Regions from separate parts of the Pectobacterium wasabiae CFBP 3304 genome, predicted to be linked through region 1. Evidence: predicted binding sites of a transcription regulator. Region 1 holds the regulator's gene; each other region holds the start of a gene.
The links. Region 1 encodes PhoB, which activates phosphate uptake and scavenging genes when phosphate is short. Its sites were predicted from a motif close to CTGTCATAAAACTGNCNNAT; they were not measured.

Region 1 (10,363 bases):
CGATGAGCGTATTAAGACAGCTCCAGTCGTCATACTTTTGCTGACTTTGGGCGATCTCATTGAGCAAATCCTGCTGATTTTGACGCTGTTGTCGATCGTCGTTCAGTTGACGCTGCATTTCTCCCTGCTGTCGCACAGTGAAATGCAGCGTTTCATCCAGCGTTGCCAACTGCTGCTGCACTGCTTCTTGTGTGGCATCTTCCAGCAGAGAAATTGGTCGCTTTTGTTGATGGGCGAGCAGCTCCCGTTCAGCCTGCTGGTGAAGTGCTGTTGCCTGCTGCAAACTCTGATACAGCGTTTCCTTCCATGCCTGCAAGGTCTGTCGTTCCTGCTCGGCAAGCAGCGCATTCAGGAAGGTCGTTTCATCAGTGAAAGCGCTCTGCTGTAAAGCCTGACTAAAGCGTTCGGTCACATTCTCTCGTTGATGTGTGCTCTGCTCATACTGCTGTTGCGTGCTGGCCAGTTCTCCCGTCAGGCGGCTCAACGTGGTTTCAGCCTGCTGACGTGCTAATTGGGCTAACCGGAGCGCATTATCATATTGCTGGCTAGTTCGTTGTAGCTGTTCGCGTACTGCGGCGATTTGCCTGTCGCCGAAAAGCGCCAGTCGTTCCTGCTGATTCGTATTGAGCAGAACGGTGCACTGTTCCAGTTGCTGTTGCTGTACCTGTAATTGCTGCGTTGTCTCGGTCACGCTGTGGCTCAGATACTGAAGATCGCTTTCCAGCGTGGCTAACAGGGGAATTAAGCGGGATTGATCCTGTTCTTTGGCTTTCCAAATTTGCCACTCGCTGTCGCGCTGTGCCAGCCAGTCATCCTGTGCAGCGGCTTCCGGCAGAGGCAGGCTCGTGTTTGCCAGCGTCTGTGTGATTTCCTGAGTGTGCTGAGCGAGCCGTTGCTGCGTATTTTGCTGCGACTGAACGGTGTCTGCCTGCGTATCGTTTAGCGAGGTTTGCTGCTGGGTATTCAGCACGACTTTCTGATCCAGTTCCCGCTGTAATGCTTCTGCAACCGTCAGTGAATCCTTACTTTCCTGCCACTGTTTTTGCAACTGCTCGTGTGCGGTAATGTGCTGTCGAATGTCCTGCTCTTCGGTCTCGCGTTGCGTAAGCCAGGCTGAGGTTTCATTCTGCTGTTCCAGCGTGTAGTTAACTTGTAAGCGCTCACTGACATCTTGCCACTGTTGCCGCAGGATTTGATGTTCGCTATCGAGTTGTGCGATTTCCTGTTGCAACTGTTCCCGCTGCTGCTCCAGCGAGGCTAGTTGTGCGGTCGTATTCGCCAACGCCGTTGTTAACTGTTTCACGTCCTGCTGTCGTGCCGTCAGGCGCTTTTGGGTTTCAGACGGTTGTAACGCCTGATAGCGTTCAATCGCCGGATGCTCGGTTGAGCCGCACAGTGGGCACGCTTCTCCGGCCTGTAGCCGCTGCCTTTCGGCTTCCAGCCTAACGATACGTTCTTCCTGCCGGTACAGTGTTTCCAGATCGGCCAGATGCTGGCTGCGCTGCTCATGATCGGACTGCTGCTGTTTTCGTAATATTTCTGATTGGTTGATAAGCCCCTGTATCTCACTTTGTCTGGCGAAGTGCTGCTGCTTACGGGGATGAAGGCGCTGGAACTGGTCGCTGGCTGTTGCGAGCTGTCGGCGTGCGGCTCGTTGATCGATGAGTTGATTAAACCGCTGATGCAGGGCTGCAAGCGGCTGATGCGCTTCCTGATTTTTCCGTGTCTCATCGTGTTGTATGAATTGCTGGCGGGCTGCATCAACGACCGTTTGTTGTTCACGCTGCTGTGCCGTCAACGTTGCTGCCGCCTGTTGGAGCGCTGCCGCTTGTTCGGCATGTTGCGTCTGCTTTTGGCTCAGCTTCTGCTGCTCGTCCTGAAGCTGGCGCAATTGTCGAAACTGTGTGCGCCACAGAGGAAGTTGTTCTCCCCACTGCTGATGATGTGCGTGTTGCTGGCGATAAGCTTGAATCTGTTCAAGCAGTTGTTTGGCCTGCTGTTGTTCCGCCGCTATCTGCGTTTGCTTGTTTTCATCGGCACGCAGACGAATTTGCATTTTTGCCACTTCGTCCTGCTGCTGGGCTTTTTGTTGCTCCTGCGTGGCAATACGATGGTCAAGCGGTACAACCTGTTCATTGATCAACAACTCTTGTTGCTGTTGTATCTGTTTGTGCTGAATAACGTCCTGCTCTGCTTTCTCTTCCTGCTGGCGTAACGTTGTCAGCGCAGTGTGCCCAGAGGCCTGCTCCCCTGCCAGTTGTTCAATCTGTTGAGCGAGCGCAAGGGATTCCTGTCGATAACGTTCTCGTTCCTGATGTAACGGTCTCAGTTTTTCTGCCGGTTCGCTGTTGGCTAGCCTATCGAGTTGCGGCTTGGCCTGCTGAATGGCGGATTCGGCGCTCGCGTGTTGCGCCTGCGTGTTGGTTAGTTGCGTTTGCTGCTGCGTCAGTTGCTCAAACCAGCGCAGCGTAGTCAGTGCTTGCTCACGCTCAATGTTGCCCTGTTGCTCATGCTGAGTCAGTTCGGCAAGCTGGACTTCCACCTGCTGGCGCTGCTCATCGGTCAACAACTGAATACCTGATGCGCGTGCCTGTAGCGTGCTCAACGCGATGTTTGCCTGTTTGTGCTTGTCATAGACGCGCTCGGAAATCAGGCCGTAAATGTCCGTGCCGGTTAGCTCTTCCAGCAGTTCCGCCCGGTCGTCGGCTTTCGCGTTAAGGAAGGCGGCAAACTGCCCCTGCGATAGCATCATAGAACGCGTGAAACGGCCAAAGTCTAACCCTGTGAGCTGTGTGATCATCTCCTTCTTATCATTGAGCTTTTCACACAGAATCTTGCCGCCTTCAATAAGAGCAAGCTCGGCTTTGGGGGACTGTAAATTGCCGTCTGGGATATTTCTTGCCCGACGTTGGCTCCAGAAGGCGCGGTATCCCACGCCTTTAACCTCAAATTCTACCTCGGCGAGACACTCTGCTGTGTTGCGGGTCATTAGATCATTTTGGCTGGCAGAAAGCAGACCCAAGCGAGGCGTTTCGTGGTATAGCGCCAGACAAATGGCATCCAGCAGCGTGGTTTTTCCTGCTCCGGTTGGGCCAGTAATGGCAAACAAGCCGTTGCTGGAAAATGGCTCTTGTGTGAAGTCGATCTTCCATTCGCCTTTCAGCGCGTTGAGGTTCTTTAAGCGCAGACTGAGAATTTTCATTTGGCAGGTTCGCTATTTTCTAGTTCATTAATAACCTGATTAAACAGCGTGCGAACGCGCTGTTGGCGACCGTCTTCCATGTCTTTTTCCGTTGCCAGACGACGTTCAAAAACGTCATGTACGCTTAATTCGTTCAGCGTTTCCTTGTCCTGACGGGTAATGGCCTGCAAACGCTGTTCGCGCGTGCGGCGTAGCAGAAGTACCTCAACGGGCAGGTGTTCGGTCATCGCCTGAATGCGTTTTTGCATGTCGCTCAGATAATCCTGCGTGCTGAGCTCGATATCCAACCACATGGGCTTATCGCCCAGATAGTTCTGGAAGGTGGCCAGTTGCTGTTCAATATCGCTCAGGCTGCCTTTAATCAACTGCATCGGTTGAGTCACGGGAATAGGCAGCGTGTCTATCTTCGGCGGTGCATCGGGTATAAAACTGACCAGACAAACGGATTTCTCGCTGCCGAGCTCATCAAAACTCAGTGGGATTGGGGATCCGCTATAGCGAATGTGATCACTTTTGGTTACGCGTTGCGGGCGGTGAATATGCCCCAACGCGATATAATCCGCAGGGGGGAAAGCCTGAGCAGGGAAAGCATCAAGTGTGCCAATGTAGATATCGCGCACGGATTCTGAGGCGGTTGCGCCAATCGTCGTCAGATGCCCGGTTGCAATAATCGGTAGTGGCAGGCCAAGGGCATCGCGCTTTTGGCAAGCCAGTTGATAACACTGCTGATAGTGCGCGGTAATCGCTTCCTGTAGCGCTAGCTGTTTTTCATCACCGGATTGTCCGGCTTTGCTGGTTAGCACATCACGTGGGCGCAAATAGGGAATGGCGCAGAGCAGGGCACCGGGCTGCTGCTGGCGGTTTTCCAGCAGAAGCACCTGTTGGGCGAGATCGTCGCTGGCGCAGGCAATCACCCGCGTGTTCAGACAGGCCAGCAAATCGCGCGATTCGTTCAGCACCGAGACCGAGTCGTGGTTGCCGCCGAGAACGATGAGTTGGCAGCCTGTGCGCTGTAGTTCCACTACGAAGCTATAATACATTTCTCGCGCATAGCTGGGGGGCGAGCCGTTATCGAAGATATCGCCAGCCACTATAATGGCATCGACCTGATGTTGATCCACCTGAGTGATAAGCCAGTGAAGAAACGCCTGATGTTCAGCAGCGCGACTTTTGGTATAAAAATATTGCCCTAAATGCCAATCGGCGGTGTGGATAATGCGCATCGTGTTCTCTCGATCTTCATGCCGCGTGGCGTTGGATGACGTTATCATTATCCATTATGTGGCACGGTGCATCGTTGCTATGGTGTTTTGTCATCGTAATGCCATGATTATATATAGCAGGGATGATGGCTGTCGCGCTGGGATCGCGAGTTTGGAAAGCGGTTCGAAAAATCGGATGTACGCACTGTAACATCGTGCGACGAGGGAGGTTTGTTTTTCATAAATCTGTCATAAAACTGACGCATAATGCCTTTCGCCTGCTAACAGCGACGATGATTAACGACAGGATTAACAATGGCAAAACGCATATTAGTCGTGGAAGATGAAGCACCAATTCGTGAAATGGTCTGCTTTGTACTGGAACAAAATGGGTACCAACCAGTGGAAGCCGAAGATTATGACAGCGCGGTAACGCAACTGTCGGAGCCGTTCCCAGAGCTGGTGTTATTGGACTGGATGCTGCCAGGAGGATCGGGCCTGCAATTCATCAAGCATATGAAGCGCGAAGCGCTGACGCGTGATATTCCGGTAATGATGTTGACCGCGCGTGGCGAAGAAGAAGACCGCGTGCGCGGGCTTGAAGTGGGAGCGGATGATTACATTACCAAGCCGTTTTCGCCTAAGGAGCTGGTGGCGCGCATTAAAGCAGTGATGCGCCGAATTTCACCGATGGCGGTGGAAGAAGTGATTGAAATGCGTGGTCTGAGCCTCGATCCTTCCTCTCATCGCGTGACGACCGAAGAGCACGCGTTGGACATGGGTCCGACGGAATTTAAACTGCTGCATTTCTTCATGACACATCCTGAACGTGTTTATAGCCGGGAACAGTTGCTGAATCACGTGTGGGGCACTAACGTTTATGTTGAGGATCGTACTGTCGACGTCCATATTCGTCGCCTGCGTAAAGCGCTGGAAACCAGCGGGCATGACAAAATGGTGCAAACCGTTCGGGGAACGGGCTACCGTTTTTCAACGCGTTACTGAGGTGAGCGTGACCGGAGAAACACTAACGTGCTAGAACGTTTATCCTGGAAAAGGCTGGCATTGGAGCTAGCTTTTTTTTGTTTGCCCGCTTTATTGCTGGGGCTGATTTTTGGCTATCTGCCCTGGTTTCTGCTGGTTGCCGTATTAGGCCTACTCTGCTGGAATTTTTATAACCAGCTTAAACTCTCTTATTGGCTGTGGGTTGACCGCAGCATGACGCCACCGCCTGGCCGCTGGAGCTGGGAGCCGCTGTTTTACGGGCTCTATCAGATGCAGTTGCGTAATCGACGCCGACGTCGGGAGCTGGCGCTGCTGATCAAACGGTTTCGTAGTGGTGCCGAATCCTTGCCGGATGCGGTGGTGATCACCACCGAAGAGGGGACGATCTTCTGGTGTAATCACCTGGCGCAGCATCTGCTCAATTTCCGCTGGCCGGAAGATAACGGTCAGAATATCCTCAACTTATTGCGCTATCCTGAATTCACTAATTACATGAAAGGGCAAGATTTTAGCCGTCCTCTCACGTTGCAGTTGAATAATTCTCATCATGTTGAATTCCGCGTGATGCCCTATTCCGAAGGGCAACTGCTAATGGTGGTGCGCGATATTACGCAAATGCACCAGCTTGAAGGCGCAAGACGTAACTTTTTTGCCAATGTGAGCCATGAGTTGCGAACCCCGCTGACGGTGTTACAGGGCTATCTGGAAATGATGCAAGAAGAAACGCTGGATGCGGCGCTGCGCGGGAAGGCGTTGAATACCATGCAGGAACAGACCCGGCGCATGGACGGGCTGGTCAAACAGTTGCTTACCCTGTCCCGGATTGAAGCAGCGACGGCAATCGATCTGAATGAAAAAGTCGATATTCCGTTGATGCTACGCGTATTGCAGCGTGAAGCGCAGACCTTGAGTCAGGGGCGGCATGAGATCGTCTTTCGTGTGAATGAAAATCTCCGGGTGTTTGGTAACGAGGAACAACTGCGCAGCGCGGTATCCAATCTGGTGTATAACGCGGTCAACCATACGCCGGAGGGAACGCGTATCGAAGTCTGTTGGCAGAAGATCCCACAGGGGGCGCAATTTCAGGTCAGCGATAACGGGCCGGGGATTGCAGCCGAGCACTTGCCACGCCTGACTGAACGTTTTTATCGCGTGGATAAGGCGCGTTCGCGACAGACGGGCGGTAGCGGGCTGGGGCTGGCGATTGTTAAGCACGCGCTCAGCCATCATGATTCCCGTCTGGAGATCATGAGCGAGGACGGCCTGGGATCGCGTTTTGTCTTTACGTTGCCAAATCGGTTGATTGTCCCTACCTCTGTGGCTGAAAATATGGCGAAACCTTCGGCCTGACGGAAAACGTTATTCATGATATCCGCCATACGTATTGCGGGCGCTTTTTTACTGCTGCTTAGCGCATTTTGCTCCGCGCAACCTCGTCAAATGCTGGCGGGTAACCTCTCCAGCGCGGGGTCGGATACGCTGGCTAACCTGATGGCCTTTTGGGCGACGGATTTCAGCCAGCATTATCCGAACGTGAATTTACAGATTCAGGCTGCTGGTTCATCGTCTGCGCCGACGTCTCTGGCGTCGGGTGCCGCACAACTCGGGCCGATGAGTAGGGCGATGAAGGCCAGCGAAATTGAGGCGTTTGTTCAGCACTACGGTTATCCACCGCTGGCGGTGCCGGTGGCGATGGATGCGCTTGTCGTGCTGGTGAATCAGGATAACCCTCTGTCTGGGCTGAACTTGTCACAGTTGGACGCCATTTTTTCGATTACGCAACGCTGTGGTAACCAGCAACCGATAAAACAGTGGGGTGACCTCGGCTTACGCGGTAGTTGGGAGAAACGCACGTTACTGCGCTATGGGCGAAATTCTGCCTCGGGAACCTATGGATTCTTTAAACAAAAAGCACTATGCCGCGGTGACTTCCTTCCTCAAGTTAATGAATTACCTAGTTCGGCATCCGTTGTGCAGGCGGTTGCAGCATCAACGGATGCGATCGGTTATGCCAGCGTGGGTTTTCGTACCAGCGGTGTGAAGATGTTGCCGTTAGCCGCACAAGGCACCGACTACATTTCCCCTTCGACTGAAAACATCCGCAGCGGTTTATATCCCTACACCCGTTATCTCTATATCTATGTCAACAAAGCACCCGGACAACCGCTGGAAGCACTGACGGCGGCATTTTTGGCACGCGTGCTGTCCGAAACGGGACAATCGTTGGTGAATCAAGATGGCTATCTGCCGCTGCCGGAAGAAACGCGTCGTCAGGCGCGTCAGCAGATTGGTCTGCCTGAATAACTTTTCTTCTCATCATGGATTTGCGCTATTTTCACGGAACATGAATTTTATTCACGTGCCGTGAAAATTCTTCTATTGCCCTGCGATTCGCCACGTGACACGATATTGTTAAATTTAGACGTCCAGATGGCTAAATAAGATTAAATGTAACTATCCCTCTGGGCAAATATTTCACATTGAAACTATATGTCAGTACGCTTCTTTCTTGAAGACGAGTGCTGGCAACATGTCAGGAGCGACAGATGGCGAATACCTTATCCCCTTTCCGTGCCGATATCGTCGGCAGTTTCTTGCGTCCAGCAGCGATTAAGCAGGCACGTCTTCAGCATCAAGCAGGCGAGATTGATGCTGCCGCGCTGCGCAACATTGAAGATCGTGAGATTCTGCGGGTGGTAGAAAAGCAGCGTGAAGCTGGCTTGCAGATAGTGACGGATGGTGAGTTGCGTCGTTCCTGGTGGCACTTTGACTTCTTTGCTGATTTGCACGGCGTAGAGCGCTATGAAGCTGACCACGGTATTCAATTCAACGGCATTCAGACCAAATCCCATGCGATTCGTGTCGTGGATAAAGTGAGTTTTAACCCTCAGCACCCGATGCTCGACCATTTTCGCTACCTGAACAGCATTTCTGGCGATGCCGTCGCTAAAATGACGATTCCTAGCCCTAGCGTGATGCATTTTCGCGGTGGACGAAAAGCGATTGATGCGACGGTTTACCCCGATCTGGCCGCCTACTTCGACGATTTGGCGCAAACCTGGCGCGACGCGATCCACGCATTTTATGACGCTGGCTGCCGCTTCCTGCAATTGGATGACACCGTGTGGGCCTACCTGTGCTCTGACGATCAAAAACGTCAGATCCGTGAGCGTGGCGAAGATCCAGACCAACTGGCTCGGACCTATGCTGATGTCCTGAACAAAGCCTTGGCTGATAAACCTGCCGATCTGGTTATCGGTTTACACGTATGTCGCGGTAATTTCCGTTCGACCTGGATTTCTGAAGGTGGGTATGAGCCTGTTGCAGAAATTCTGTTTGGTGAAGTGAATGTCGATGCATTTTTCCTGGAATACGATACTGAGCGTGCGGGTGGATTTGAGCCGCTGCGTTTTGTGAAGCCGGGCCATCAGCAGGTTGTGCTGGGACTGATCACCACGAAGAACGGCGAGTTGGAAGAGGCTGAAGTGGTGCAGGCACGCATCGCGGAAGCGGCAAAGTATGTCGATCTCAGCCAGATTTGCCTGAGCCCGCAGTGTGGTTTTGCGTCAACGGAAGAGGGCAATAGCCTGACGGAAGAGCAACAGTGGAATAAGTTGAAGCTTGTCGTGGATATCGCTAATCGCGTGTGGTAACACCGATGAAGTAACCTTATTTTCATAATGGGATATACAGAGGCTGGATCATTCGATCCGGCCTTTTTTGTGGCTGTTATCCTGCTTTCTACCTGCGACGTTTTTGTGCAATATGTTTTTTTTATGATCGAACAACGCATTTTATGCCGTTTTTTATCAGTTTTATTGCAATGAAATATCGATAAATGCGCAAATCATGTGTTATGCAAATCATGATAAACCAATTTATATTCTTATTTTTTAGTATAAGTAGGATAGATACTCTGGTTTTTAGATCTCTGCTTGTCTTTTTACGCTATAAACGGTTTACTTAGCACCCAATATGGCTGTGCAAAAAATAACTCCTCTATACTCGTCATACTTCACATCGCCGGAGTGTTGGCATCATGCTTCAGGCCATCCGTTTGCGAACGGCTTCTGACGGCGATAAACGACACAATTTTTTATCGATTTGATACAGGCAACACGACATAACTATGAGCCATCGTTTAACTTCCAAAGATATTGTGGCATTAGGTTTTATGACCTTTGCTTTATTCGTGGGGGCAGGAAATATCATTTTCCCGCCTATGGTGGGATTGCAGGCAGGAGAGCACGTTTGGACTGCGGCAATCGGCTTCCTGCTGACGGCGGTTGGCCTACCTGTGCTGACTGTCATCGCCCTTGCCCGAGTTGGCGGCGGCGTCGATGCGCTAAGCTCGCCGATTGGTAAAAAGGCCGGTGTGGTCTTGGCTACCGTGTGCTATCTGGCTGTTGGGCCACTGTTCGCGACGCCGCGCACGGCAACCGTCTCGTTTGAAGTCGGTTTGGCTCCTTTGGTTGGTAATGGTGCGTCCCCTCTGTTGATTTATAGCCTGATTTATTTTGCTATCGTCATCGGGATTTCTCTGTATCCGGGCAAACTGCTGGATACGGTCGGCCATGTGCTGGCACCGTTGAAGATCATCGCTCTGGCGGTATTGGGTATTGCCGCCGTGCTGTGGCCCGTTGGGACACCGATCCCTGCGACAGAAGCGTATGAGCATCTGCCGTTCTCTAATGGCTTTGTTAACGGCTATCTGACGATGGATACGTTGGGCGCGATGGTCTTTGGTATCGTAATCGTTAATGCGGCACGCTCACGTGGGGTGACAAGCTCAGTGCTGCTGACGCGTTACACCGTATGGGCTGGGTTAATCGCGGGCATTGGCCTGACGCTGGTCTATTTGAGCCTGTTCCAGCTTGGTTCTGTCAGTGGTGAACTGGTGCCGCAGGCGCTGAATGGGGCAGAGATTCTCCATGCTTATGTGCAACACACGTTC
Region 2 (10,363 bases), 380 kb from region 1:
AATAGCCGGGTCATCGGCGTGGCGACGTGCGCACTGCATGCGGAAGTCGAGGGTATCGAGGCGGTGCTGGAGGCGTTAAGCGCGCCGGATATCTCCATCGTGTCGATTACCGTAACGGAGAAAGGCTATTGCCACCATCCGGCGACGGGGCAGTTGAATAGTGAACATCCGCTGATTTGCCACGATCTGGCGTTACCCGCAGAACCACGCTCCCTGCCCGGTGTGATTCTAGCTGCCATCAAACGCAGACGGGAACGTCAGCTACCGGCATTCAGCGTGATGTCCTGCGACAATATGCCAGAGAACGGACACGTTACGCGCAACGTTATCGTACAGTTGGCCGAGAAGCAGGATGTCGAACTGGCGCGCTGGATTGAACAGCACGTCACCTTTCCCTCCACCATGGTGGACCGGATTGTGCCCGCCATTACCGAAGAAACGCTGGAGACGATCCAAGTACAACTCGGCGTTGCCGATCCGGCTGGAGTCGCCTGTGAGCCGTTCTTCCAGTGGGTGATTGAGGATAACTTTGTTAACGGCCGTCCCGCATGGGAAAAAACGGGTGCGGAGCTGGTGCAGGACGTGCTGCCGTTTGAGGAAATGAAGTTGCGTATGCTCAACGGCAGCCACTCGTTCCTCGCGTATCTCGGCTATCTCGCTGGCTATCAACACATCAGCGAGTGCATGCAGGATGATGCGCTGGTCGCGGCGGCACACCACCTAATGCTGCGTGAACAGGCACCGACGCTGCGTACACAGGGGGTCGATCTCGCCGCCTATGCGGATGCGCTGCTGGATCGCTATCGCAACCGGGCGCTAAAACACCGCACCTGGCAGATTGCGATGGACGGTTCGCAAAAGCTGCCGCAGCGGATGCTGGATTCGATCCGCTGGCATTTGGCACAGGGTAGCCGTTTTGATGCGCTGTCGCTCGGTGTGGCGGGGTGGATGCGCTATGTCGGCGGTATCGATGAACAGGGGCAACCGATTGAAATCAGCGATCCGCTGAAAGAGGCGATCGCTGAAACGGTGCAAAACAGTATGGAAGGGGAAAGCCGAGTTGCGGCGCTGCTGACGCTGACGGCGATTTTCGGTGAGGATTTACCGAAGGACCCTGTCTTTGTAGAGGCGGTAACGCAGCATTATCTGGCGCTGTTAGAAAAAGGCGTGAAGGAGATGTTGCAAGCGGCAGTCTGGTAACCGTAAAAAATGCGGTAGCCGCTGAATACGTTGGCTATCGCGACCATGTAGGGCAAGGGGAATGTTTACTCCCTTGCTCTACTTATCTCTATTCCTCCTCGCCATGATTGCGGTCACCATGACACTTGCCATGTTAAGCCTGTAACACTGGCGGAAAATTCGCCGTAAATCGATTTATTGCCGAACAACCAGTCCGGCGTGGTTTCCTCTGTTTGCTGTGGCCTCATCTTTTTTACCCCCGAATGTCACCCTTTTGATGTATTTCTGCTCCGCCTTGAGCTTTAGATAAATGTTGCAAATGTTAATAATTGTGAGGCGATTCAAGTTATCAATATTGCTGTACTTGTATGGTAGTAGGCGTTAGCAAAGTTGTCTGTTAGGAAGGGTAAGTTACGTGAAACGCGTTCTCAGGGAGAAAAAGCGATAAGTAAACTCGAACAAAGCCCGAGAGCTTGTTGCCACGTGGTTTTAGCTATCCAGTCATGGTGATGTTCATCGTGGCATGTTGGTCTGCAGAGTGAGATAAAAAATATGCAAAGAATTAGTTTTGATGTCATGAAAGCGACAGTAAAGAATGCATTCCTGAATGCGGGATTAAGTGAGCAAAAAGCAGATGTTTGCGCGCAAATTCACACGGAGTCCAGTTGTGATGGCGTCTACTCGCATGGCTTAAATCGCGTATCTCGGTTTATTGACTACGTCAAAAAAGGTTGGATCGATATTCAAGCTGAGCCTACTCAGGTTAAGTCATTGGGCGTGATGGAGATCTATGATGGTAACCAGGGGATTGGTATCACTAACGCTTTGTTTGCGGTTGAAAAAGCGGCGGAGATAGCGCGTGAAAATGGCATAGGGGTTGTTGCTTTACGTAATACCACGCACTGGATGCGCGGCGGAGCATACGGTTGGAAAGCCGCGGAAAAAGGTCTTGCCGCAATTTGTTGGACGAATACAGAATCGTGTATGCCTGCGTGGGGAGCAAAAAATACCCGCTTAGGCAATAACCCTTTTGTCATGGCTGTGCCGAGAGAAAAAGGGCCGATCGTATTAGATATGGCCATGTCGCAATATTCATACGGCAAATTGCAGGTTACGCGGCTTAAAAATGAACGTTTGCCATTCCCCGGTGGTTTCGATCAGCAAGGACATTTAACCGATGAGCCGGGACCCATTGAACAATCTATGCGCATCCTCCCTACCGGATACTGGAAAGGTTCTGGGATGGCAGTTTTGTTAGATGCGATGGCGGCGTTATTGTCTGCGGGTCACCCGACAAATGAGATCGATAACATTGGTAAAGGCAGTTGTACCGGAGCCAGCCAGATTTTTATTGTTTTCGATCCCGCCCAACTTGGCGGCTGTGAATTTAGCGATCGCATGGCTGATAGTGTGGCAGATTACGTTAAGTCATCAATGCCGGCAGAAGGTAAAAACGAAGTTTATTACCCCGGAGAAAATTCAGCTAAAAATCGAAAAGAAAACCTTGTCAAAGGCATTCCCGTTGATGATGGGGTATGGGCTGAAGTCGTTAAGCTGGCGCAAGAGGTGAATAACTGATCGTTGGTAATATTCTGCAACTCGATAGAAGCCGTGCTGAATTACCTGAGGCAATCTATAAGGTTTTAGTTCGATTACACAGTCCGTCCGCAAGGTTGTGGCGAAAGTGCCGCTTGAGCTTATAAATTAAAAAGAGAGGTTCAGTAATATGATATTTCGTTATTATTGAATGACAACATTAAACGTTGATTTTATGAACCAAATTTTCTCATCTCCTTCACTTAAATCCTAATAGGAAAGTGATGGGCTTATTATTACATTCAGATTTTAACATAATTTAAGTCTTTGTGATAAACATCGCAAAATAATTACGTGGCGATAAAAAACGGCGCTTACTTGTATGGTAATGGTGTGCAGTGTTTTTTTATTATTAATGGCATAGTGTGATTATGAATGAAGCATAAGTTAAGTTTGATTGATAAGTGAAATTTAACCAACTGATATTTAAGGATGAACAAACATTAATTAAGACTCGGGGAGTTATTTTTCTAATGCCTTGGCGGAAAAATATTTTACCCATCGATATGTTAAAAATAGCAGGGCTGGTATTTTTACATGCGTAACTTTTCCTTTGGAGAATAGAGAGATATGTCAAAATATACCTTAAGTTTCGAAATGAAATATTTTTATGTTCTAACATCGGGGATAGGTAGAAAAATAGCACTTGCTTCATTGCTTTCTCTTTTTGCCTTATCTCCTGTTGCTGCTAAAACCTATGATTTCAACTTGAGCACTGCGTTAGCGCCAGACGATCCTATTTATGCAGGATTTAAAGAATTTAAGAAAAATGTTGAAAAACGCACGGATAAAAAAGTGCGAGTGCGGTTATTCCCAAGTGGTCAATTGGGGGCTGATGGGGAGTTGATTCAGCAGGCTCAGGTAGGAAGCAATGTTGGCGTTCTTACCGATGGCGGTAGGCTGGCGCAATTTGTGCCAGAGTTGGCAATACTAAATGCACCCTTCTTATTGTCAGATTATGAGCAAGCCTCAAAATTTGTCGCAACTCCCCTATTTAAAGGATGGGAATCACAGTTACAGGATAAATCAGGTTTGGTCAGCCTTTCATTCAACTGGTATCAAGGTTCTCGTATGATGATTACGAAAAAACCTTTCACGCAGCCGGCTGATTTAAAAGGTGTCAGAGTAAGAGTACCTGATGCCCCTATCGTTATCGAAACAATCAACTGTATGGGAGCCTCACCAACACCTATGGCGTGGTCCGAAGTTTATTCTGCCATTCAGACAGGTGTAGTGGATGCCGCCGAAGCGCACCCAACGGCGTTATACGGTTCTAAGCTCAATGAGGTGGCTAAATATATTACTAAAACCAATCACTACCACTTAATGACGTCAATTATTGTTGGCAGTAAATGGTTTAGCCAACTTCCCGAAGAATATCAGAAGATTCTTCATGAGGAATCTTATAATGCAGGCGCATTCGCATCCCAAAAAATTATAGAGCAAAGTAATATCGTTTTAGAAAAAATGACAAAAAGCGGTGCTAAAGTGGAAGAGATCGATCTCAGTCCTTTTATTACCGCCTGTGCTAATACACCCGCTAAACTTGGATTAGAATCCGCGCGTGATAGTTTGAAAGCCGCGTTGGGTACCCAATAAATTAGCTTAATTACCTCTGTGCCGCTCCCGCCTTTATGGCGGGGCGTTGTGTGAGATATTGCAGATGAAAACACTGATTAAAATAGAAATAGCCATTGCAAAAATTATGTTTATCATCATGGTGATACTTATTTTGGTTGCGGCTATTGGACGAGCAGTGGGGTATCCACTGATTTGGTCTATAGAGATATCCATGGTTTTATTCGCTTGGGTAAGTATGTTCGCTATCCATTATTCTCAAGCCAGTCAACGCAATATGGGAATTGACTTTCTATTGAAGCGGTTGCCTGAAAAATTACAAAGTGCAATAGATTATATTAATAGGATTTTGATTATATCATTTCTTTGCTTTGGGACTTACTCCGGGTATCTTTTTGCCTGGGATACTCGAGCCCATGTATTACCTATTTCCGAGATGAACCATGTTTTCTTAAGTGCAGCAGTTCCGACAGGATGTTTGTTAATAATGTTTACCTGTGTTGAGCAACTGATTGATAAAGTTAAATCCAGTCGAGCATTATCTGTTAGAGGTGATTTACTATGATATGGTTGACCGGTGTATTATTTATTGTTTTTATGTTGATGGGCATGCCTGTAGGATTTGTTATTGCCCTATCAAGTTTGGCCTATTTCTTTACGTCAGATTTTCTACCGCTTGGTATCGCTTTTCAAAAGTTTGCAGCGCCGACACAGTCATTTCCGATGATTGCAGTTCCTCTGTTTATCCTGGTTGGAAATTTACTGACACGAACAGGTATTACTGAGCGTTTATTAGATTTTGCTCGTCTACTGACCGGCTGGATGATTGGTGGACTGGCGCAAATTAACGTATTGCTCGCGATGCTGATGGGCGGGGTTGCCGGTTCGGCGGTTGCTGATGCGTCCATGCAGTCGCGTATGCTCGGGTTCTCTATGATCGATCGGGGCTATCCACGGGCTTATACGGCAGTTGTTATCGCTTTTGCGTCATTGATCACGGCTACGTTACCCCCAAGTATCTTGTTAATTTTATTTGGATTTGTGGGGAACGTTTCTATTGGTAAATTATTCCTTGCGGGCATTATTCCAGGCTTTTTGCTGACGATAACCCTGATGATAACGAATTACATCATGGCTCGTCGTATGAAAATCCAACCAGAAATGTTGTCAAAGCCGACGTTCAAAGAGGTTATGGTGAGCTTTCGCCGCGGTTTTTGGGCGCTGATGTTCCCCGTTATTCTCATTGTAGTGATTCGTTTAGGACTGTTTACTACTTCAGAAGCAGGGGCATTTATTGTTCTCTACGCCATTATTATTGGTGGTTTGGTTTATAAAGAACTAACTTGGCAAGGGATGCTTGATACGCTGACTGAAACGCTAAGCGATCTTGGTATTGTCATGCTCTTGGTTATGGCTGCCTTTATTTTGGGGCATATCAGCGTGTTGGACCAGTTGCCCCAGACAATGACTGAGTTCATTACTGAGTTTACAGAAAGCCCGACAGGTATCATGCTACTGATTTTTGCTTTGGTGCTCGTCATTGGTATGGTTTTGGATGCCAGTCCCCTGGTTCTATTGCTGACCCCAATATTATTGCCTATTGTGACAGAAATAGGTTATGACCCTATTCATTTCGGAATCATGTTCATTACCTTAACGTTATTGGGAGCGAATACGCCGCCAGTTGGTATTTGTATGTACACGGTCTGTGGGATTCTAAAATGTGATACCGTTGATTTTATGAAAGCTTCAGTACCCTACTTATTGGCGTTCATCGTTTTCGTCGCGGTATTATTTATCTTCCCGCAAACGGTAATGTTCTTGCCTAATTTGCTCATGCCGTAATTGACTCACGCCATCGTGTTATTGGTGTTTAATGATGTATTTTTAAATATGAGGTATGCGCTAAGCAAGCCGAATGTCGGTAGCAGTTAAACGAAACGCGTTTAGGGAACGACTGACTCCCGGCAAGAGGTATTCTGTTTCTCATTATCCTCCCACTGACTGGTGTGGGTGGGGGGATGAGAGAAGCTAGCGAATGTGCAGTTTGGTGTATAGCAGGTTAGTATGGCAGGCAGTAAGTATGGCGGGTATAGTCCTGAATTAACATGTATCATAAACGGTAAATTTCTTGGGTAAACACAGTGGCATGGATACGTCTTTTCAAATCAACAACAATGAACCAGTAAACCAGCAAATATATCGCGTACTGCGCAAAGACATTGTGGAATGCAATATTCCACCGGGCAAGTTGCTGTCTGAAAAAGAAATTTCTGTGCGTTTTGATGTTTCCCGCCAGCCAGTCAGAGAGGCTTTTATCAAGCTGGCCGAAGCCGGGTTGGTGCAGATCATGCCGCAGCGCGGTACGTTTGTGATGAAGATCTCCGAGCAGCGCGTGGCGGAGGCCCGTTTTATCCGTCAGGCGTTGGAATGTGCCATTGTGCGCCGGGCAGCCGAAATGGTGACGGATGAACAACTACTAACGCTAGAGCACAACTTACGCCGTCAGGAACTGGCCGCGCAGAATGAACAGGTGCGTGAGTTTCTTAGCCTCGATGACAGCTTCCATCAGCTTCTGACACAGGTTGCCAACTGTCCGCTGGCGTGGGAAACCATCGAGTCGATCAAAGCGACGATGGACCGCGTGCGTTTTCTCAGCCTGAGTCAGGTATCTCCCCCGCCAAGCCTGATCCAACAGCACTACCTGATTTTTAACGCTCTGAAAGCGCATGACCCCGATGCGGCGGAAAAAGCGATTCGTGAACACTTGCAGGAAATGATCTATTCAATCACGCCGATCGCACAACAGAATAGCGACTGGTTCGAGCACGCCTGAGCGCGTTGAAGAAGGGCTTCCACTTCGATCCTTTAGACAAGCTATTTCATTGGTATACCCTAAATAATTTGAGTTGCATGAAGGCGGCGACGCAGTGAATCCCCAGGAGCTTACATAAGTAAGTGACTGGGGTGAGTGAGGAAAGCCAACGCATATGCAGCTTGAAGAATGACGGGTATAAAGCTATTTCAGCGGCTGTGCCAGATGAATCAACCACAGCTCGTTGTCGGCTTCTGGCTTCTGCAATGGTTTGATTGCTAATGTTGTCTCGACCGCCTTGCCATCTCGCGTAAGTTTGCCGTCGGCCGTCGCCTGATAGTCGTCCGCCTTATCTTTTTCCTTCACGGGAGAGTGCAGCACGGATTGCAGGCCAAAATCGTTGTCATTGATGACGGCTAGCGTTTGCTTATCAACTAGCGCCAGGCCTTCCACTTTCTCCTGCTGCCAGCCGAGCTTACGCAGGTTAACTAACTCCTGCTTGTGCGCCAGCGTAATGCCGCGTTTTTCCAACTGCGCGGGATCGTCAAATTCTGGTGATTTCCCCTCGGCATCGAACGGCGTCAGATCGCTCGCCTTACTGAGATCGACCAGATAGATGCGGTTCTGCATCTGCTTGTCTTTATCCGCACCTTGCTCGACCAGCAGAATGCGCTGATTATCCAGTGCGACGATATCGCCGATCTTGGCATCTTTCGCTTTCTTATAGCTGTCGATGTTGATGGGATAACCCAGCATACGACTGGTTTGCGTTTCCGGGTTAAACATCACCAGACGCGTAAACTGCGCTTTGTTTTTGCTTTTACCATCGATATCCAATGTACTTTGCACGGCCATGACGATGGTGCCGTCCGGCAGGCGAGTCAGGCCTTCAAAACCGCGATTCGGCTGACGCCATTTGATGATATTTGGTAAGCCGCTGGCAACAGAGTGTTCATTACCCGTAGGCGTCGGCCCGAATTTTTGCAGGATTTTCCCGCTGGCATCAATATGGATCAGGAAAGGGCCGTATTCGTCACACAGCCAGAAACCGCCCTTGCCATCCGGCGTGATCCCTTCGGTGTCCAGCCCGCGCTGGCTGGTGCTGAGCGGTTGTAGCGCGTCGTTCAGTGCGACTTCGTTGGTGGTGCCGATAAAATCCGCAGGCAGGGGCAGGCCAGTGATATTGCCCTCAGCATCGTGCAGCGATCGAGGATTAATGGCTTCGGCGGCTTTCGCGCTAACCCGAATATCCATAATTAGCGGTGCAAAGTCGGGGCTAGCGAAGATCTTGGCCTCTTTTCCGTCAGACAGCGGTGCATCGGCATTTGGGCCGCGATCGGTGACGGTGGTGAACATCAGGTCATCTCCCTGTTTGCCCGTGAAATAGAGGCCAGAGCCAATACCAACCGGCAGGCCGTTGGGAAAGTCTTTGGCGAATTTTCCCTGATACGGGACATGATCGCCAGCCGGGAAGGTAACGATATAGCGCGTTACGCTTTCTCCTTCGGCTTGCGCGCTGAACGGCAGAAATCCGGCAACCAGCAGTGCTAACAATGTATGTTTCATGGGGGGCTCTTTTGATATGAGTCGATTTGACAGAAGTATCGTCGGAGCATAGATAATAGATATGTCAGTTCTGTGATCGCACTCCTGATTTTGCAAGGAAAGATGCGATTTTTATGGCATATCGTTGCTTAGGGAGGGGGGAGTTATCCTTTTCCCCTGGGTTTCCTGAAGACGAAAAAGAGTTGCAGCGTGTTGCATAGCACCAGAAAAGCGGTGACGACGAACACCCAGCGGAACCCCATCAGTGCGGACACGCCGGAGCCCATCAGCGGCCCCAACACGTTGCCCAGGTACATGAATGACTGGTTATAGCCAAAGATACGGCCTGTTACCTGCTGGCTGCTGTATTTGACTAATAGCGCCTGCACGGTTGGCATCAGTGCGCCATCGGCAAAGCCCAGCATGAAGCGCAGAATGCCAAGCTGTGTCGGACTCTGTACCATTGCCATAACCAAGAATAGCAGCACGCTGATCGCCAGCGCGGCGATCAGGACGCGATGTGCGCCAATCCGGTCACCTAAGCGGCCAAGACGCGGTGCCGATAGCAGCGCGGATACGCCGGGAATGGCGGCAATCACGCCGCTGATAAAGGCAATATTGTCCGTACCGGGAGCCAGATCGCGGATAAACAAGGTGAGAATGGGGCTGATGGAGCCGTTTGCCATTTGGATCATCATCGTCGTAATGAACAGGCAGATGATGAGCGTTGGATAAGGCAGCGAAGCAAAAACGGCTTTCCCGCTGAGCCGATTCTCTTTTGTGACCTTAACCACGCTCTCTTTAATCGCGAAAAGCGTAATCAGGAAACTGGTAAACAGCAGGCCGCCAGTGATGAAAAAGACGATGCGTAGCCCGATGTAATCGGCCATAAAGCCGCCAAATAAAGGGCCGAGGATGACACCAGCGATCTGCCCGGTTGATAGCATACCCAGCGCCCAACCGCTTTTTTCACGCGGAACCTGCGAGGCGATCAGCGCCATCGCGTTAGGAATGTAGCCGGAGGTCAGCCCCATTAACGAACGCAGGATGAACAACTGCCACACGTTGGTCGCCAACCCTTGCAACGACATCACGATCGCCATACCGAGTGCGGCGCGCAGCAGCATGAGCTTGCGGCCTTTACGGTCGGCGAGGCTTCCCCACAGTGGTGCCACAGCGGCAGAAATGAGAAAAGACGAACTGAAGATCAAACCAGACCACAGGCTCAGCGATTCGTGTGAATTAACACCGAGCTGCTCAATGTACAGCGGCAAGAAGGGCAGTATCTGGCTCATGGCCAACCCGGTGAAAAAGCATCCCAGCCAGGCAGAGAAGAGGTTAAGTTTCCAGGTTTCCATGTGGACGGAAGGGGCCTTCATCAGCGAATAACCAATAGCGAAATCGTGGTGACCGTGCGTGAAAAATGGGCTAACGGACAGTAAATAGCGCTCAATTAATAACGAGATGTGACTAAAATTTCGTCTTTCATCATGAGCATAGCATAGCCCGTAGCGTATTGGTCACTAAGAGTAATGATTCGCAACAAAAGAAAATCAGCATGGCAGGGAGTTGGTGCGGGTAAATATAATTTTGTGATTCACGTCACAAAAAATGTGCTTTTGCTAAGCAGGCGTTGTAGAATTCTTCGAC
Region 3 (10,363 bases), 1.8 Mb from region 1:
GGGTGCGGGTTCACCGTGCTGAGACGTTGAAAAGAATACCGGGTGAATCACATCAAAGTCGCGTTCTTCCACCATGCGCTGCATGAGAACCGAGCCGACCATACCGCGCCAGCCAATAAAACCAACATTTTTCATGGTAACTGTCCTGCTTTGGGGGTAATAAAAAGAATTCCGGCTAACGTCGATTACGCGTAGTTATTGCTGATTCAGTGATCTGCCGCAGAGGTTGCGCGTGCCGTGCCGTAAACCTGTAAATTATCGTGTCATTCAACCTTACAAAATGTACATAAAGTCGCAAGTGAATTTATTCGATAGTACGGCATTTTTCAGCAGTCATTCTAATATCATCAACCTGACTCACGATAAGAACCGCGGCCAATACATAATATCGCCGCCACGGTCAGGTAATAGGAGCAACAACTAACATGACAGAAATGATCTCCGCAACGGTGCTGCTGTTGCTCATTATGGACCCACTCGGTAACCTGCCGATTTTCATGTCCGTACTCAAGCATCTCGACCCTAAACGCCGACGTGTGGTGCTGATCCGCGAAATGCTGATTGCACTTGGGCTGATGCTGATTTTCCTGTTCGCCGGTGAACACATTCTGGCGTTCCTGAATCTGCGTACCGAAACGGTATCCATTTCCGGCGGTATCGTGCTGTTCCTTATCGCGATTCGGATGATTTTTCCCTCGCAGGAAGGCAACAGTAGCGGTCTGCCAGCCGGAGAAGAACCGTTTCTGGTGCCGATGGCGATTCCACTGGTCGCAGGGCCGTCGATCCTCGCAGCGCTGATGCTGCTTTCCCACCAGTATCCGGATCAGTTACCCCACCTGACGCTGGCATTGTTTATCGCCTGGACGATCTCCTTCGTCATCCTGCTGATGTCAGATTTGTTCTTGCGTTTGCTGGGTGAGAAAGGCGTGAGTGCGCTGGAGAAATTGATGGGGCTGATCCTAGTCATGCTGTCAACGCAGATGTTCCTCGACGGTATACGTGCTTACATGAAGCTATAAAAATGGGGCTCAAATAACTGAAGCCTACGATCTTTTCCTGCAACGCAGTTGGCACCTAAGCGGGATTACGCAAATAGCGGCTTACCGTCATTTTGGTAATCCCAATGCGGCCAGCAACATCCTGAATAACGGGTATTATCTTCTTCATCATCGATTAAAAGCGCTTGAAAAACAGTGTCCTAAATCTAGTAAAAAAAGGGTAAGGAAAGGCGAAGGGGAATAATTTAAGCGTTCCCAAAAGTACGAGATGGCTTTTAATTATCCATGTTGATAATGATGCTTGAGCTTATTTTAACGCTGCCTGTCCATTGCCCCAATGCCTAAATATTCAGCACCTTATTAATTAACATTAATATTTACTCTTTTTTATACTCTATTTAATAGATTGTCAGAATATTGCTGTCTGATATCTGAATATCAAAAAATGACAGGTGATGTTATAGCACTTAACTATTATTTCTCTGTCATTAAACCTTGGCCTGAAGAAGGAAATATTTTATGAATATTAAACAGAAAATAAACGCAATGACGCTGGAAGAGAAAATCGGACAAAAGCTCATGCTGGACTTTCGCTACTGGGATCCAACGGGAAAAAGCAATCAGGACATGACAGTTCCCGATGAAACGGTAGGCAAATTAATCACGGATCACCATATTGGTGGCGTGATCCTGTTTGCCAACAATCTGAAAGATAAGCAGCAAATTAAAAAGCTGACAGCTTGGTATGCCGCGATGGAAGTCGGTGGTGGCGTCCGATTATTCATTAGCACAGATAACGAAGGGGGCAACGTTTTCCGCCTACCGCGCGGCGATTACACATCATTTCCCGGCAACATGGCGTTATCTGCAGCGATTGAAGGGGGTTCCGATATACAGATTGCCAGCGAACAGGGTCGTCTGATGGCACAAGACATGCTTGTTATGCATATCAATACCAACTTTGCACCGGTCGTTGATGTCAACACTAACCCTTTCAACCCAGTCATTAACGTGCGTGCTTTCAGCGACGACGCGGACACCGTTTATCGTGTGGCGGAAAAAATGACGGCAGGCATGAAAGATCAAGGATTGATCACCGCTTACAAGCATTTTCCGGGGCACGGCAGTACCTCCACGGATTCTCATACTGGCCTACCTCGTGTCGACCGCTCACGAAAAAGCGCCTTTGCCATCGATATCATGCCTTATAAGCGGGCTATTGATAACCAGACAGTACCGGATATGGTCATGACGGCCCATATTCAGTATCCGGCACTGGATAACTCTCAGGTCACTACACGTAACGGTGAGAAAATTACGGTGCCTGCGACCATGTCACATGCGATCCAGACTGATATCCTGCGCGGTGAGTTGGGCTATGCTGGAGTGACGATTTCAGATGCACTGGATATGGGCGCGATTGCCGATCATTTCAGTCAGGAAGAAGCCGTCCGACAGGTGTTTACCGCTGGCGTGGATATAGCCCTGATGCCCATCAGCATTTCATCTCCTGATCAGATCAAACGCTTGCCAGACTTGATCCAGCACATTGTGGACACGGTGAAGAAAGGGAACATCAGAGAAACCGAGATTGATGCGTCGGTAGAGCGCATCTTAACCCTCAAAGCACGGTATCACCTTTTATGTGAGAAAAAACAAACTGTCGCTGACGACTCTTCTACACGGGGATGCGCGGTAGAAAAACACATTGCCGATCGTTCCATAACTGTGGTGATCAACCAGCAATCACTGCTGCCATTAAGAGACAAAACTCTGCGCTATTTTATCCTGACCCCTTGGGGAGAGCAGGCCAAAGGCATTGCAACCGTGATGACACAGGAGGGATACCTAAATGTGGTTGCTGCGAAGGAAACGGAACTGACCGATGCCCAAGTCAGAGATCACATTTCCAACTGTGACGTATTTCTTCTCGGGACGCTGTCAACCCGCTTTACGCCAGTTGAGCAGGATGGCACTGCCACCGCAAAAGCAGAAGACGGTGTCGCTAATAACCCATACCCGAACTGGTTACGACATGCTGCCGATCTGGGGAAAAAACGCATTCACCTTTCACTACGTGCACCGTATGACATTATCAACTACGCTGGCGACGTTAACGCTGCTGTGGCGACGTATTCCTATTACGGGTATGACAATGGCAGCTGGCGTGGCCACTCGATGATATCTTTGGCGGAGGTGCTGACAGGTAAGCGCGCGCCACAGGGGAAACTCCCAGTCAATATCTGGAAAAACTACGATGTGGAGACGGATACCGGTACGGTGGCGTTTTCTAGAGGGTTTGGGCTGAGCTGGTAATGTGGCTGAAATAAGCCCGCGTCCTTTCTACGCGGGCTTATTAACGTCCTCGCCATCGTTATACTGGCGGCAAATCAAACAGCAGAATTTCGCTATCTTCGCTGGCGTGTACGGAAATAGCCGCTTCGTCCCAGACCGCAAATGCATCGCTGGTTTCCGCTTTTTGGCCGTTAATCTCTACACTGCCGCGCACCACTTGAACCCAAATGCGACGATCGGCCTGAATCTGATACACCGATTGTTCCTGCGCTTTCAGCGCCCAGCGCCACAGCGTCATGTCCTGAAAGACTTTCAGCGAGCCTTCACGCGCATCCGGGGACAGCACCAGTTGACGCCCCTGAAGCACATCAAAGCGCTTCTGCTCGTAGCGTGGCGTCAGTCCGGTTTTTTCCGGGATAATCCAGATCTGGTACAGATGCAGTTGTTCGTCCTTGCTGGCATTGTATTCAGAATGACGAATGCCCGTTCCTGCGCTCATAATCTGGAATTCACCCGCTGGCACCTGCTCTTTATTTCCCATGCTGTCCTGATGCTCAACCGCGCCGGACAAGACATAGGTCAGAATTTCCATATCTTTATGCGGGTGCGTGCCGAAACCCTGACCGCCTTCAATAAAGTCTTCGTTAATCACGCGCAGTGCTGAGAATCCCATGAAATCAGGATCGTAATAATCGGCAAATGAGAACGTGTGCCAACTGTCGAGCCAGCCGTGATTAGCATGTCCGCGATCTTGCGCTTGACGTAAATAGATCATGTTCTTTCCTCCTGCGTTTCTGATAAGGAAAGTGTAACGGGCGGTGATAAATAAGATAGCGCAAAAAACTCACCGCTCTGTTCGAAAAATCAGAACGGGATGAAGGGCTGGAGGGAAATGGCAAAAAAAAAGCCAGCACCCGAGCTGGCTAAATAATACTGGAAGCAATGTGAGCAATGTCGTGCCTTCACAGGGAAACCGGACCGTCATCAACACCATTAACACAGGCACATGACACCGCTCCCCCGGAACGCACAGCAATAATAATCATTATCATTCGCACTTGTAAAGTGCTTTTTGCGATAAATTCTTATTCTCAATACGGACCACAGAACAGCGCGTTTGGCTTAATACCGATCGTTTAAACACCGAGATACACGGAGCGAGGAATCCTTACGGGAACCTCATCCCCGTGTTCCTCCTAAAATGAGGATTACGTGACCTGCATTATTCGTTTTGATCCGCTTTTGCTTGTTACTCTGGCTGTGCTAATGACCTTGCCAGCAGCGTGATCGGGTGCTCACATAGCTTGCTAGTCGACATCTCAATCTGCCATTTACAGGTTTCGCAGTCCGTCACCACGATATCAACCCCGCTTTCTTCAATCTGCTGGAACAGCGGAGCGCCAATGCCTTGCGAGGTGGCATAATTCTCTTTCTTAAAGCCGTAGGTGCCCGCAATACCGCAGCACTGGGAATCCAGCATCACCAGTTCAAGACCGGGGATGCGTTGCAGCAGCGCTAAGGTATACGCCGTCCAGCCCATCCGTTCCAGGTGGCAGGGCGTATGATAGGCCACCCGCAGCGGCAATTTACGCAGCGGCAGCGTTCGCCCTTCTTCTTCCAACAGACGATAGAGTTGCCGCGTCACCAGTTCGATACCATCGCGCACGTGCCCATTGTCCACACCCAGCAGATGCGGATACTCATCCCGCAGCGTGAACGTACAACTGGATGACGTCGCAACCACTGGAAGAGACTTATGATTGATCGCCTCATCCAGCGACGTAATATTCGCGTGCGCCTGCTTTCTGGCCTTGTCGTGAAAACCATTGGCAATCAGCGGCACACCGCAGCACTTCTCTTTATTCAGCAACTGAACGCCAATACCCATCGCGTTAAAGACCTGAACCAGATCTTTACCTAACTGTGGATGGTTGTAGTTCACATAGCAGCCGTGGAAATACGCGACCTGCTCATCATAGGCCCGTTGCTTTGCAGCCTGCTGGCGATACCAGCGCCGGAAAGTACCGAACGAATATTTCGGCAACTGGCGACGATGGTCGATTTTCAACGCTTTATCCAACAACTGGCGCACCGGTTTCAGGCTGGTAGCCGTATTGACCAATGGCGCAAACGGCGTAGCAATCGATCCCATGAGGTCGGTATGGCTCAGAATGGCATCGCGCAGCGTCGGCTTATGAGTACTGTGTACCGCTTTCGCACGCTGAATGATGTCGCCGATTTTGACATCCGACGGACACGCAACTTCACAGCGTTTGCAGTTGGTGCAGTATTTCAGCGCATCATCATACAAAGCCGGATCTTTGCGCCGCAGGCGCTCGCCATCCGGCCCAGCCTGTTTCGGGCCAGGATAGAGCGGGTTCACGCGCGAAACCGGACAGTACGTGGTACAGACCGTACACTTGATGCAATCTTCAAAACTGTTGTCGCTAAGCAGGCTCATAGATTGCCCTCCTTCAAAATCTGTTCGGCAACATGGAGCGCACTGAGCAAGGAAACCCCTGCGCCACATCCCTGCACAATGGGGTCGAAACCTTCCAGCACCGCGCCAATCGCATACAGATTGTTGACCGTTTTTCCCCCGATACGCGGATGCAGATGTTCATCGACAATCGCACCAAATTGCATATAAGGTTGCGGCGCAAACACGTCCTGCTGGCTCCAATCCTCGCGCTGCTCAGCAAACCGAACATCCAGCCCAAAGACGGGTTCGGTCACCCGATCGAACTGTGTCACCAGCCCGTTACTGAAGAAACTTCCGCTCGCCAATACCGCATGCTTCGCCCGCAGCGGAATATCGCGATGATGGTGGCTATGGACTGCGATCTCCTGCGGCGACAGTGATGCGCGCACCGCGCGATCGCCCGGCATCACCATGCCGCCCAGTTGGCGAAAACGCTGTGACAGCGCCTGATGTAACCGTAGCCCGAGTACCGACGGCGGTAATGTCGGTAACAACAGCACCGGTTTACCTAACGCATCAGCCAGTTCACGCACGATCTCAGGGCGATCTAGCCCCAGACAGGCAGGCATGATGATGGCGTCGTTACCGTGGGCCAGAAGCGATAACTCTTCCACCAGCGCCGCGCGATTTTCCGGTCGATCAAGCACACGGGCGATATTTACCGCACGGAATTCGCTGGGGTTTTGACGTAACCGATCCAGCACGGGCAGCTTGAGTTCATCACTGCGTGCCGCGATCCCCTGCGTCTGAAGCGTACCGGCCACAATACGAGACTGAAAATCCAGAAAGCCTTCAATACCGGCAATGAGTGGGTTGTCGCCAAAACGGGAATCCGGCAGGCCACGTGTGACGCCGTCCACCGGGCTCAGCCAGCATGCGCGAAATTTACCTAACGGCGTCATACGCCAGTGATTGTGCCGATGGTCGCCCAACAGGGTGATATTGCTGCGCTCCAGCAACGCTTCCACCTGTGGTAGCAAGGCCGATACCGCTGCCGCGCCCATACGGGAATAAGGATGATGAGGAGCCTGACGCGCCAGCGCATCCAGCGCCTCAAGCGGCTGGTTAACGGGCTGCCCGTCAGGAAGATGGGAAAGTAAATCCAGTGCACCGGACGAAAAATGCAGTGCATTCTGCCCAGCGCTGACAATCGCGCAGCGTTTTCCCTGCTCCGATAACCGAATACCGCAGGTCAGCCCCGCCAGCCCGCCGCCGATAATCACAACATCATAGCGCATGACGATCCTCCTGACTGTCGCTGGCCGTCAGACCGCACAATCCCTGATAAATCCAACTGGTAAACTCGCTTTCGCGCAGCGCATTGCCCCACGCAATCGGGCGAATCCCTTTCCAGCGTTCGTTCAAAAATTGACTGAGCTGCGTGAGCGACTGTTCCGGCGTCGCGGTGCCCAGACGGCATAGCAGACCTGCCGCACGGCAGGCGCACAATTCACCCTGACAGGTGCCCATACCAACACGAGTACGCCGACGCAAATCAATCAGGTTATTCACCTGCAACGATTCCACTGCGTAGCGCACTTCTCCCGCCGTCACGGCCTCACATTCACACACCAGGCTGCGATCCAGACGTTCACCGGACAGCATTCTTCCAGCGCGTTCACCGTGGCGGTAAATCGCCGAACCGCGCAGCGGCGCAGAGAGCGGTTTTGCCGCAGGATAAGCAGATAAAGCATGAGGGGCGGTTTTCACCTCCTCCAGCGATTCAGAACCGGGCAGCGGCGTCTGTGCCGTCGAGCAAGCGACGTTATGACCCAGCTTTTTGCAGATAGCGTCCGTCACCCATTCCGCCATCAGGCGATAGGTCATCAGCTTGCCGCCGGTGATAGTAATAAACCCCTCCAGCCCGTCACGGCTGGCATGGTCAAGCAGCACAATGCCGCGACTCACGCTACGCCCGCTAGGATCGCTATCGTTGGCAACCAGCGGGCGAACGCCCGCATAGGCACGTAGAATTCGCGTGCTTGCCAGCGACGGCGCCAACATTGAGCCTTCCCGCATCAGCGTTTCCACTTCAGCAGGCGTCACCAGCATATTGTCGATTTGATCGTAGTCGATGTGGGTTGAGGTGGTGCCAATCAGCGAAATGGTATCGCCCGGCACCAGAATGTCGGCATCTGCCGGTTTACGACAGCGGTTGATCACCATGTTGTTAATGCGGTGCCCAAGAATCAGCAGCGCACCTTTTGCCGGGAACATGCGCACGCGCAGATCGGCATATTCCGCAATGTGTTGTCCCCAAATACCACCCGCGTTGACCACCACCTGCGCATATATTTCTGTTTCTACACCTTTTTTATGGTCGAAAACGCGCACGCCGGTAATACGATCGCCCTGACGAATCAGCCCAATGACCTCATGATAGGTTAGAACTTCCGCGCCATGCTCGCAGGCATCGATCATGTTGGCCGCCGTCAGGCGAAAAGGATCGACAGAGCCATCCGGCACGCGAACCGCACCAATCAACGTCGGATTTGCCGCAGGCTCCAGCCGTAGCGCTTCCTGCGGGTCTATTGCCTGCGCGCCAATCCCTGCCTGCTGGCAAGCGGTAATGAACTGCGTCTGCCAGCCGAGATCGTCTTCCGGCAAGGTGATAAACAGACCGTCGGTTGGCTCAATGCAATGGCGGGCGATCCGCCGGAGGATCTGGTTCTCTTCAATACATTCGCGGGCAGACTCACCATCGGTTACCGCATAGCGGGCACCGCTGTGTAATAAGCCGTGATTACGCCCGGTCGCTCCGGTCGCAATATCATAACGTTCAAGCAACAGGCAGCGCAGCCCACGCAGGGCACAATCCCGTGCCGTACCCGCCCCCGTCGCACCACCGCCGATGACAACCACGTCAGTTTCACGCCAGTTCCCAGTATTTTGCTTCATGTTCTCGCTCCAGGCGGAGGATATAGAGGGTATGTATGTTGCTATTGGGACACAAAAAGGAGGGTTAATGTTTGATAAAGAGCAAAAACGAACACTAAACGAAAATAAATGAGAGTTTAAAAACAATAAGTGTGATTTACATCACTAAAACCACACTGTGGAATTTTCCGATTCTGTTAACATGAGCGCAAAAATCGTCACAGTTTCATAAAAGTGTAACATTAGCGTCATGAATCACACTCATTTGCACGCTATCCCCTTACAATAACGTTCGTAATAGAACAAAAAAGCTATCGTTTTTTTTCGCATTGGAGATATCTATGCTGAGTATTTTTAGGCCCGCCGCCCACCAGCCACGCGTGTCGCAGGATCGTGTCGATCCCCTCTATCGTCGCCTACGCTGGCAGATTTTCATGGGGATCTTTTTTGGCTACGCCGCCTACTATCTGGTACGCAAAAACTTCACACTGGCAATGCCTTATCTGATTGAACAGGGCTTCTCGCGCGGTGACCTTGGCTTTGCGCTGTCCGGTATCTCCATCGCCTACGGCTTTTCCAAATTCATCATGGGTTCGGTATCTGACCGTTCGAACCCACGGGTTTTCCTACCTGCCGGTCTGATTCTGGCGGCTGCCGTCATGCTATTCATGGGCTTCGTACCGTGGGCAACCTCCAGCATTGCAGTCATGTTCGTCTTACTGTTCCTGTGCGGCTGGTTCCAGGGAATGGGCTGGCCACCGTGCGGACGCACCATGGTTCACTGGTGGTCACAAAAAGAACGTGGCGGCATCGTGTCCGTATGGAACTGCGCGCATAACGTCGGTGGCGGGCTTCCACCTCTGCTGTTCCTGCTGGGTATGGCCTGGTTTAACGACTGGAAAGCCGCACTCTACATGCCAGCCTTCGCCGCCATTCTGGTTGCACTCATCGCATTTGCCCTAATGCGTGATACCCCGCAATCCTGTGGTCTACCGTCAGTTGAAGAGTACAAAAACGACTATCCGGTTGATTACAATGAAAAAGATGAAGAAGAACTGACAGCTAAGCAGATCTTCATGCAGTACGTTTTCCCGAACAAACTGCTGTGGTACATCGCTATCGCCAACGTCTTCGTTTACCTGCTGCGTTACGGCATCCTCGACTGGTCACCGACTTACCTGAAAGAAGTTAAACACTTCGCACTGGATAAATCGTCCTGGGCTTACTTCCTGTACGAATATGCGGGTATTCCAGGCACGCTGCTGTGCGGCTGGATGTCCGACAAAGTGTTCAAAGGTAACCGTGGGGCAACGGGCGTGTTCTTCATGGTACTTGTCACCATCGCCACCATCGTTTACTGGATGAACCCAGCCGGTAATCCGGGTGTGGATATGGCGTGTATGATCGTCATCGGCTTCCTGATTTACGGCCCAGTGATGCTGATTGGTCTGCACGCACTGGAACTGGCACCGAAGAAAGCAGCCGGTACCGCAGCGGGCTTCACTGGCCTGTTCGGCTACCTCGGTGGCTCCGTTGCCGCCAGCGCCATCGTTGGCTATACCGTTGACTTCTTCGGTTGGGACGGCGGCTTTATGGTGATGATCGGCGGCAGCATTATGGCTGTGCTTCTACTGATTGTTGTTATGCTGAATGAGAAAAAGCATAAAGCAGAGCTAGCCAACCGCGCCTAACATTTGACGTGTGTTTTATG

Region 2: A7983_RS12540 (esterase-like activity of phytase family protein) is a predicted target of PhoB. The motif match lies at 8,794-8,813, and genes of this name have one in related genera.
Region 3: glpT (glycerol-3-phosphate transporter) is a predicted target of PhoB. The motif match lies at 8,876-8,895, and genes of this name have one in related genera.

Annotation. Positions count from the first base shown of each region.
Region 1 covers NZ_CP015750.1:3,141,316-3,151,678, forward strand. Annotated here, with positions in the region: gene A7983_RS14180 (AAA family ATPase) at 1-3,202, opposite strand, end outside; gene sbcD (exonuclease subunit SbcD) at 3,199-4,425, opposite strand; gene phoB (phosphate response regulator transcription factor PhoB) at 4,720-5,409, shown strand; gene phoR (phosphate regulon sensor histidine kinase PhoR) at 5,437-6,759, shown strand; gene A7983_RS14200 (PstS family phosphate ABC transporter substrate-binding protein) at 6,775-7,713, shown strand; gene A7983_RS14205 (cobalamin-independent methionine synthase II family protein) at 7,956-9,062, shown strand; gene brnQ (branched-chain amino acid transport system II carrier protein) at 9,539-10,363, shown strand, end outside.
Region 2 covers NZ_CP015750.1:2,762,345-2,772,707, forward strand. Annotated here, with positions in the region: gene A7983_RS12510 (mannitol dehydrogenase family protein) at 1-1,200, shown strand, start outside; gene yiaK (3-dehydro-L-gulonate 2-dehydrogenase) at 1,732-2,757, shown strand; gene A7983_RS12520 (C4-dicarboxylate TRAP transporter substrate-binding protein) at 3,346-4,374, shown strand; gene A7983_RS12525 (TRAP transporter small permease) at 4,439-4,918, shown strand; gene A7983_RS12530 (TRAP transporter large permease) at 4,915-6,198, shown strand; gene A7983_RS12535 (GntR family transcriptional regulator) at 6,503-7,189, shown strand; gene A7983_RS12540 (esterase-like activity of phytase family protein) at 7,373-8,734, opposite strand; gene A7983_RS12545 (multidrug efflux MFS transporter) at 8,878-10,071, opposite strand.
Region 3 covers NZ_CP015750.1:1,294,320-1,304,682, forward strand. Annotated here, with positions in the region: gene asd (aspartate-semialdehyde dehydrogenase) at 1-135, opposite strand, end outside; gene A7983_RS05840 (YhgN family NAAT transporter) at 426-1,019, shown strand; partial or broken gene A7983_RS23115 (LacI family DNA-binding transcriptional regulator) at 1,081-1,167, opposite strand; gene A7983_RS05845 (glycoside hydrolase family 3 N-terminal domain-containing protein) at 1,518-3,314, shown strand; gene A7983_RS05850 (pirin family protein) at 3,373-4,068, opposite strand; gene glpC (anaerobic glycerol-3-phosphate dehydrogenase subunit GlpC) at 4,543-5,754, opposite strand; gene glpB (glycerol-3-phosphate dehydrogenase subunit GlpB) at 5,751-7,013, opposite strand; gene glpA (anaerobic glycerol-3-phosphate dehydrogenase subunit A) at 7,003-8,673, opposite strand; gene glpT (glycerol-3-phosphate transporter) at 8,994-10,343, shown strand.